Regions from separate parts of the Pseudomonas sp. KH_040 genome, predicted to be linked through region 2. Evidence: predicted binding sites of a transcription regulator. Region 2 holds the regulator's gene; the other holds the start of a gene.
What was found. Region 2 encodes sigma-54, which starts transcription at its own class of promoters, with help from an activator protein. Its sites were predicted from a motif close to ANTGGCATNNANNTTGCTNT; they were not measured.
Positions count from the first base shown of each region.

Region 1: the regulator sigma-54 is predicted to act here: its motif matches at 2,912-2,931, upstream of flgB (flagellar basal body rod protein FlgB).

Region 1 is NZ_CM174487.1:5,012,465-5,016,601, reverse strand. Features, by position in the region: gene flgA (flagellar basal body P-ring formation chaperone FlgA) at 1-745, opposite strand, end outside; gene AC3IUF_RS22315 (chemotaxis protein CheV) at 828-1,760, shown strand; gene cheR (protein-glutamate O-methyltransferase CheR) at 1,807-2,634, shown strand; gene flgB (flagellar basal body rod protein FlgB) at 2,972-3,379, shown strand; gene flgC (flagellar basal body rod protein FlgC) at 3,383-3,826, shown strand; gene flgD (flagellar hook assembly protein FlgD) at 3,842-4,137, shown strand, end outside.
Region 2 is NZ_CM174487.1:1,030,035-1,034,171, reverse strand. Features, by position in the region: gene lptA (lipopolysaccharide transport periplasmic protein LptA) at 1-319, shown strand, start outside; gene lptB (LPS export ABC transporter ATP-binding protein) at 319-1,044, shown strand; gene AC3IUF_RS04435 (RNA polymerase factor sigma-54) at 1,232-2,725, shown strand; gene hpf (ribosome hibernation-promoting factor, HPF/YfiA family) at 2,799-3,107, shown strand; gene ptsN (PTS IIA-like nitrogen regulatory protein PtsN) at 3,120-3,584, shown strand; gene rapZ (RNase adapter RapZ) at 3,587-4,137, shown strand, end outside.

The sequences.
Region 1 (4,137 bases), 2.7 Mb from region 2:
CTTGGCCCGGCGCGGTGACTTGCGCCTTGATGACCCGTTGCGAGTTGAGGTTTTTCACCCGGATCTGTTCTTTCAAACCGCCATTGGCCAGCGCTTCACCGGGCATGCGCACGGCGAGCGTGCCGCTGCGCGCAGTGATGACCACTTGATCGCCCTTGCGAATGACTTCGGCCTGTTCCAGATGAACCAGGGTAATGACCTGATCGGCTACCGTTGGTCGGGTCAATTTCTGCCCGATCGCTTCGTCTACCGAGGTCAGAAAGCCTTGGTTGATCGTGCTCACGTCGCGCTCTCGCAGGGTCACGTCCTGTGGCTCGATAATCCCTGCGCGTTTCAGCGGTCGGGTAGTTGTCACAATCTCGCGAAACAGGCGGACTTGAGCGGGCACGAACACGGTCCAGGGCGAGGTGCCCTCACAGCGGACCTTCACGGTAACCCGGCCCAAAGGACGTGCCGGGCTCTCCAGAGTCGCTGTCAATTCCTTGTCGCACATAGGCATGCGCATACGCGGGTCGAGCTGGTTTACTTCGATTTCATAGCGGCCTTCCGTTTGACTGGTAGCCAGATAGTCTTCTACGGTGAATTCAAGAAAGCCCTGAGTGACGCCGATAAGCATGTCAGGCAAGGTAACCGCATCAGCAATGGCAGGGCTGCCAGCGAAAAAGCAGCAAATGGCGCACGCGGCACCAAGCCCTTTGCGAAGGGGTGATGTCAGGCGTCGGAAAAATGTCGTTTGAGCGTTCATACGAGTTAAAAAGCAAGCGCCGTGCCGTTTAGCAATGAATGTGCGTCGCAACAACACTTGGCGTTGGTGTAGGAGTCTGGGCATGGCTGGTGTAATGGATTCGGTGAACCAGCGCACGCAACTGGTAGGGCAGAATCGCCTGGAGCTGTTGTTGTTCCGTCTCGACGGTCAGCAGCTCTATGGAATCAACGTGTTCAAGGTGCGGGAAGTGTTGCAGTGCCCGTCGCTGACGTTGATGCCCAAGTCCAGTCCTGTCGTGTGCGGGGTGGCAAATATCCGGGGGGCGACCATTCCGATCCTTGATCTGGCAATGGCTACCGGTTCCGGAGCGTTGAAAGACAAGAACAACCCGTTCGTGATCATCACGGAGTACAACACCAAGACCCAGGGTTTCCTGGTCCGCTCGGTGGAGCGCATCGTTAACATGAACTGGGAAGAGATTCATCCACCACCCAAGGGCACGGGTCGCGATCATTACCTGACCGCTGTGACTCGGGTGGACAATCAGTTAGTCGAAATCATCGACGTCGAGAAAGTGCTGGCGGAAGTTGCGCCGACACCGGAAGCGATTTCGGTGGGCGTGGTCGATGTCGAGACCCAGACCAAGGCACTGTCGTTGCGTGTCTTGACGGTCGATGACTCGTCGGTGGCGCGCAAGCAGGTCACGCGTTGTCTGCAGACCATCGGTGTCGAAGTGGTGGCGCTGAACGACGGCAAACAGGCGCTGGATTACCTGCGCAAGCTGGTCGATGAGGGCAAGAAGCCGGAAGAAGAGTTCCTGATGATGATTTCCGACATCGAGATGCCGGAGATGGACGGGTACACCCTGACGGCGGAAATCCGCGGCGACGCACGCATGCAAAAGCTTCATATCATCCTGCATACTTCGTTGTCCGGGGTATTCAATCAGGCGATGGTCAAGAAAGTCGGTGCCGATGACTTCCTGGCCAAGTTCCGCCCTGATGACCTGGCATCCCGGGTAGTCGACCGGATCAAAGCAGCAGATATCAGCTAGGGGCGTTTTGTCCCTGGCGGTCAACACGATTTAAGAGGCGGCATCATTGTCTACGGGTAATTTGGATTTCGAACAGTTCCGGGTCTTCCTGGAAAAAGCCTGTGGCATTCTGCTCGGTGAAAACAAGCAGTACCTGGTCTCGAGCCGTCTCAACAAACTGATGGAGCAGCAAGGCATCAAATCCCTGGGTGAGCTGGTTCAGCGCATCCAGACCCAGCCGCGCAGCGGTTTGCGCGAGCAAGTGGTCGATGCCATGACGACCAACGAAACTCTGTGGTTTCGTGACACCTATCCGTTTGAAGTCTTGAAGAACAAGGTGCTGCCTGAAGCGATCAAGGCCAGCCCCAACCAGCGTCTGCGGATCTGGTCGGCAGCCTGCTCGTCGGGCCAGGAACCATACTCGCTGTCGATGTCCATCGACGAGTTCGAGCGGACCAACCTCGGTCAGTTGAAGATGGGTGTGCAGATCGTTGCCACTGATTTGTCCGGCCTTATGCTGACCAACTGCAAGACTGGCGAGTACGACAGCCTGGCGATCGGTCGCGGTTTGTCGCCGGAACGTCTGCAGCGTTACTTCGACCCGAAAGGGCCGGGGCGCTGGGTAATCAAGGCGCCGATCAAGAACCGCGTGGAGTTCCGCTCGTTCAACCTGCTCGACAGCTATGCCGCGCTGGGCAAGTTCGACATCGTGTTCTGCCGCAACGTGTTGATCTACTTCTCTGCCGAAGTGAAGAAAGACATTTTGTTGCGCATTCACAGCACGTTGAAGCCGGGCGGTTATCTGTTCCTTGGCGCTTCCGAAGCGCTGAACGGTTTGCCGGACCATTACCAGATGGTGCAGTGCAGCCCGGGGATCATTTACCAGGCGAAGTGAAGCATGCGGAAAAAAGGGAGCCCTCAAGGGCTCCTTTTTTTTGCCGCATGCTTCACGTAGGAGCTGCCGAAGGCTGCGATCTTTTGATTTTGTTTTTTAAGAACAAGATCAAAAGATCGTCCGATCGCGGCCCGAGCCTTCGGCAGCTCCTACAGGGGGAGGTGTTAACAGGAAGAAGCGGCAGAAAAGCGGCATCCGGCGGAAACCGGTTGCCGCTTTTCTGGCATTGCCGCTTTGCCGACTCCCGGCAAAGCCCCGGTTTATTTGGGTTTTGTGGTTTGGCACGGCGCTTGCTAAAGCTCAGTTACGAAAAACCGGTCACCTGAAGGTTCCCGACATGAGCATCAGCTTCGATAAAGCGCTCGGCATTCACGAAAAGGCATTGGGCTTCCGCGCCCAGCGTGCCGAAGTGCTGGCCAACAACATCGCCAACGCCGATACCCCGAACTACAAGGCGCGGGATCTGGACTTCTCCAAAGTGCTTGAAGCACAGACCCAGAAAAATGCGAACGGCACCATCGCCCTGAACATGACCAACAGCCGTCACATCGAAGCTGAAGGCCTGGGCAACGGCGACGAATCGCTGATGTATCGCACGCCGATGCAACCGTCGATCGACCAGAACACCGTGGACGCCCAACTGGAACAGTCGAACTACGCGGAAAACGCCGTCGGCTTCCAGGCCAGCTTCACCCTGCTCAACAGCAAATTCAAAGGGCTGGTGTCAGCCCTGCGCGGAGAGTAATCCATGTCCCTGTCCAGCGTTTTCAACATTGCCGGCAGCGGCATGAGCGCACAGACCACGCGTCTGAACACCGTGGCCTCGAACATCGCCAACGCCGAAACCGTCTCCTCGAGCATCGATCAGACCTATCGCGCCCGTCACCCGGTGTTCGCCACCATGTTCCAGGGCGGCCAGAACAGCGGCAGCAACTCGCTGTTCCAGAGCCAGGACGCGGCCGGTCAAGGCGTACAGGTGCTCGGCGTGGTCGAAGACCAGAGCAACCTCGAAGCGCGCTACGAGCCGAATCATCCGGCAGCCGACGCCAAAGGCTACGTCTACTACCCGAACGTCAACGTGGTGGAAGAAATGGCTGACATGATTTCCGCGAGCCGGTCCTTCCAGACCAACGCCGAAATGATGAACACCGCCAAAACCATGATGCAGAAAGTACTGACCCTCGGTCAGTAATAAGGGGCGACGGCCATGAGTGTTTCCGATACCACCAGCAGTTTGAGCATGAATGACATCCTGGCGAACTCGTCGAAAAAGACCAGTTCGACCACCGGTGGCATTGCTTCGGCCACTAACAGCGCCACCGGCGGCCAGGCCCTGGGCAAGGACGCGTTCCTGCAATTGCTGGTCACCCAGCTGAAAAACCAGAACCCGCTTGATCCGCAGGACAACAGCGCCTTTGTTGCGCAGTTGGCGCAGTTCAGCAGCCTGGAAGGCATCACCACGCTGAACAGCACGGTCAGTTCGCTGGCCGGCAACTACAACTC
Region 2 (4,137 bases):
TGGCGATATCGATGTCGTGACGTCGGTGGGCAACCTCGCCTACTTCGAACAGTTGCAGACTCAAGGTGATGCCAAGCCTGTACAGGGCTGGGGCGTAACGATCCAGTACCACGCCGCGCAAAACCGCGTTGTACTGATCGACAAGGCCAAGGTTGTCGATAAGGACAACAACACGACGCAAGGCGAGAAAATCGTCTATGACACCGTGAAGAAACTGGCCAGCGCCGGTCGCGCTACCGGCAGCAAGGTCACCGAGGCGCGTCCGCGCATCGACATGGTGATCCAGCCGAAGAAGAAAACCGACGAGAAAACCCAGTAATGGCAACTCTGAAAGCTCAGCACCTGGCCAAGGCCTATAAAAGCCGCCAGGTCGTGCGTGATGTCAGCCTGTCGATCGACAGCGGCCAGATCGTCGGCCTGCTCGGCCCGAACGGCGCCGGCAAGACGACCTGCTTCTACATGATCGTCGGCCTGGTACAGGCCGATCAGGGTCGCGTGCTGATCGATGATCTGGACGTCAGCCACCAGCCGATGCACGGTCGTGCCAAGGCCGGTATCGGCTATCTGCCGCAAGAAGCGTCGATCTTCCGCAAACTGTCGGTGGCCGACAACATCATGGCCATCCTCGAGACCCGCCAGGAGCTCGACAAGGCCGGCCGTCGCAAAGAGCTGGAAAACCTGCTGCAGGAATTCCACATCAGTCACATCCGCGACAACCTCGGCATGAGCCTGTCCGGTGGTGAACGCCGCCGTGTGGAAATCGCTCGCGCGCTGGCAACGGCACCGAAATTCATCCTGCTCGACGAACCGTTCGCCGGTGTCGACCCGATTTCGGTCGGCGACATCAAGCAGATCATCCACCACCTCAAGGCCAAGGGCATTGGTGTACTGATCACCGACCACAACGTCCGTGAGACGCTGGACATCTGCGAAACCGCTTACATCGTCAACGACGGTCAGTTGATTGCCGAGGGCGATGCAGAAACCATCCTGGCCAACGATCTGGTCAAGGAAGTGTATCTGGGCCACGAGTTCCGCCTGTAAGCGCAACAGTGCCCGGTGCGCCGCCCGGGCGCTGTATCGATTCAAGCAGGATTTAATACGCTTTAATTGTTACAGCGCTCTAGGCAAACACTTCAGTTTCAGGCATATAATTTGCTTAAGTTTGGCGCTTCGGCGCCCTGTAGTGGATGGCGCATAGCGCCGGCGAATAAGGTGTTAAGCCCCTGCCATGAAACCATCGCTAGTCTTGAGAATGGGCCAGCAGCTGACGATGACACCGCAGCTGCAACAGGCCATCCGTCTGCTCCAATTGTCGACCCTGGATCTGCAACAGGAAATCCAGGAGGCTCTGGAATCCAATCCGATGCTCGAACGCCAGGAAGAAGGCGACGACTTCGACAATTCCGACCCCATGGCCGACAACGCCGAACAGAAGCCCGCCACCGAAATCCAGGAACCGTCCTATCAGGAAACTGCCCCGACGGTGGACAACCTCGAGGAGGGCGAATGGAACGAGCGCATCCCCAACGAGCTTCCGGTCGACACCGCTTGGGAAGACGTCTACCAGACCAGTGCCAGCAGCCTGCCGAGCAGCGACGATGACGAGTGGGACTTCACCACACGCACCTCCGTCGGCGAGAGCCTGCAAAGCCATCTGCTGTGGCAACTGAACCTTGCACCGATGTCCGACACCGATCGCCTGATCGCCGTCACCCTGATCGATTGCATCAACAATCAGGGCTACCTGGATGAAACCCTCGAAGAGATCCTCGAGGCGTTCGATCCGGAACTGGACATCGAACTGGACGAAATCGAAGCCGTCCTGCACCGCATTCAACAATTTGAACCAGCCGGCATCGGCGCCCGCAACCTCGGCGAATGCCTGCTGCTGCAATTGCGCCAGCTGCCAGCCAAGACGCCTTGGCTGGCTGAAGCCAAGCGTCTGGTCAGCGATTACATCGACCTGCTCGGCGGCCGCGACTACAGCCAGTTGATGCGTCGCATGAAGCTCAAGGAAGACGAACTGCGTCAGGTCATCGAACTGGTGCAGAGCCTGAATCCGCGCCCAGGCTCGCAAATCGAGTCGACTGAAGCCGAATATGTTGTCCCTGACGTTATCGTGCGCAAGGACAACGAACGCTGGCTGGTCGAGCTCAATCAGGAGTCGGTGCCACGCCTGCGCGTCAATGCCCAGTACGCCGGTTTCGTGCGTCGCGCCGACACCAGCGCCGACAACACCTTCATGCGCAATCAGTTGCAGGAAGCCCGCTGGTTCATCAAGAGCCTGCAGAGCCGCAACGAAACCCTGATGAAAGTTGCCACCCAGATCGTCGAGCATCAGCGCGGTTTTCTGGAGTACGGCGACGAAGCCATGAAGCCGCTGGTCCTGCATGACATCGCCGAAGCGGTCGGCATGCACGAATCAACGATTTCACGGGTGACCACACAGAAATTCATGCATACCCCGCGCGGTATTTATGAGTTGAAATACTTTTTCTCCAGCCACGTCAGCACCTCCGAAGGCGGCGAATGCTCGTCCACAGCGATCCGCGCGATCATCAAAAAACTGGTTGCAGCGGAAAATCAGAAAAAGCCGTTGAGTGACAGCAAGATCGCTGGTTTACTGGAGGCACAAGGCATTCAGGTGGCTCGCCGCACCGTCGCCAAGTACCGCGAATCCCTCGGGATCGCGCCTTCGAGCGAACGCAAGCGGTTGATGTAAGCCACGTTACAGCGTTCCAGTGGCAGGCTTTTCGGCCTGCCGCTTTATGCACTGGCAACGAAGGAGAAGCTGTATGCAAGTCAACATCAGTGGACACCAACTGGAAGTGACCCAACCTCTGCGTTCCTACATCGAGGAAAAACTCCAACGACTGGAGCGACATTTCGACAAGATCACCAACGTGCAAGTCACGATGTGCGTCGAAAAGCTGAAGCAGAAAATTGAAGCCACCTTGCATATACCCGGCAGCGAAGTGGTCGCTAACGCAGAAGATACTGATATGTATGCTGCGATCGACTCACTGACCGACAAGCTGGATCGCCAACTCAAAAAGCATAAGGAAAAGACCCAGAGCCTCCTTCAGGGCGCTACCGGTCGTTAACATCCCTAATCCATGATCCGACTTGAAACCATCCTGACCCCCGGCCGTTCCCTCGTGAACGTGCCGGGCGGCAGTAAAAAGAAAGCCCTCGAACAAATTGCCAACCTGATCGCCCGCGAAGTGCCGGATCTGGAGATGCAAGATGTCTTCGAGGCGTTGATTGCCCGTGAAAAACTCGGCTCCACCGGTTTTGGTAACGGCATCGCCATTCCTCACTGCCGTCTCAAGGGTTGCCAGTCGCCTATCAGCGCCTTGATGCACCTTGATACGCCAATCGATTTCGACGCCATTGATGGCGCTCCGGTTGACCTGCTGTTCGTACTGCTGGTCCCGGAAGCCGCCACCGATGCGCACCTGGAGTTGCTGCGTCAGATCGCCAGCATGCTCGACCGCAAGGACGTGCGCGATAAACTGCGCAGCGCCGCGAGCAACGAAGCCTTGTATCAGGTTGTCCTGGACGAGCAGAACGGGCATTAATCATGCGCTTGATCATCGTCAGCGGCCGTTCCGGCTCGGGTAAAAGTACGGCTCTGGATGTCCTTGAGGACAATGGCTATTACTGCATCGACAACCTTCCTGCAGGCTTGCTGCCGGAACTGGCCGAACGCGCGCTGATTCACACTGAGCTGGCGCAACCGCTGGTGGCCGTGTCCATCGATGCGCGCAACCTGCCGAGCCACCTGACGCGCTTTCCGGAGCTGCTTGAAGATGTCCGGGGAAAGCACATCCAGTGCGACGTTCTGTATCTGGACGCCGACGAAGAAACCCTGCTCAAGCGTTTCTCCGAGACTCGCCGTCGCCATCCACTGAGCAACGCCAACCGCTCGCTGGCCGAGGCGATCCAGGATGAAACCGCCCTGCTCGGCCCGATTGCCGACCTCGCGGACCTGAAGATCAACACCACCAATCTGAACCTGTATCAGTTGCGCGACAGCATCAAGCTGCGCCTGCTGAACCAGCCGGAGCCGGGGACCGCATTTCTGGTCGAGTCCTTCGGCTTCAAGCGCGGCATGCCGGTCGACGCGGATCT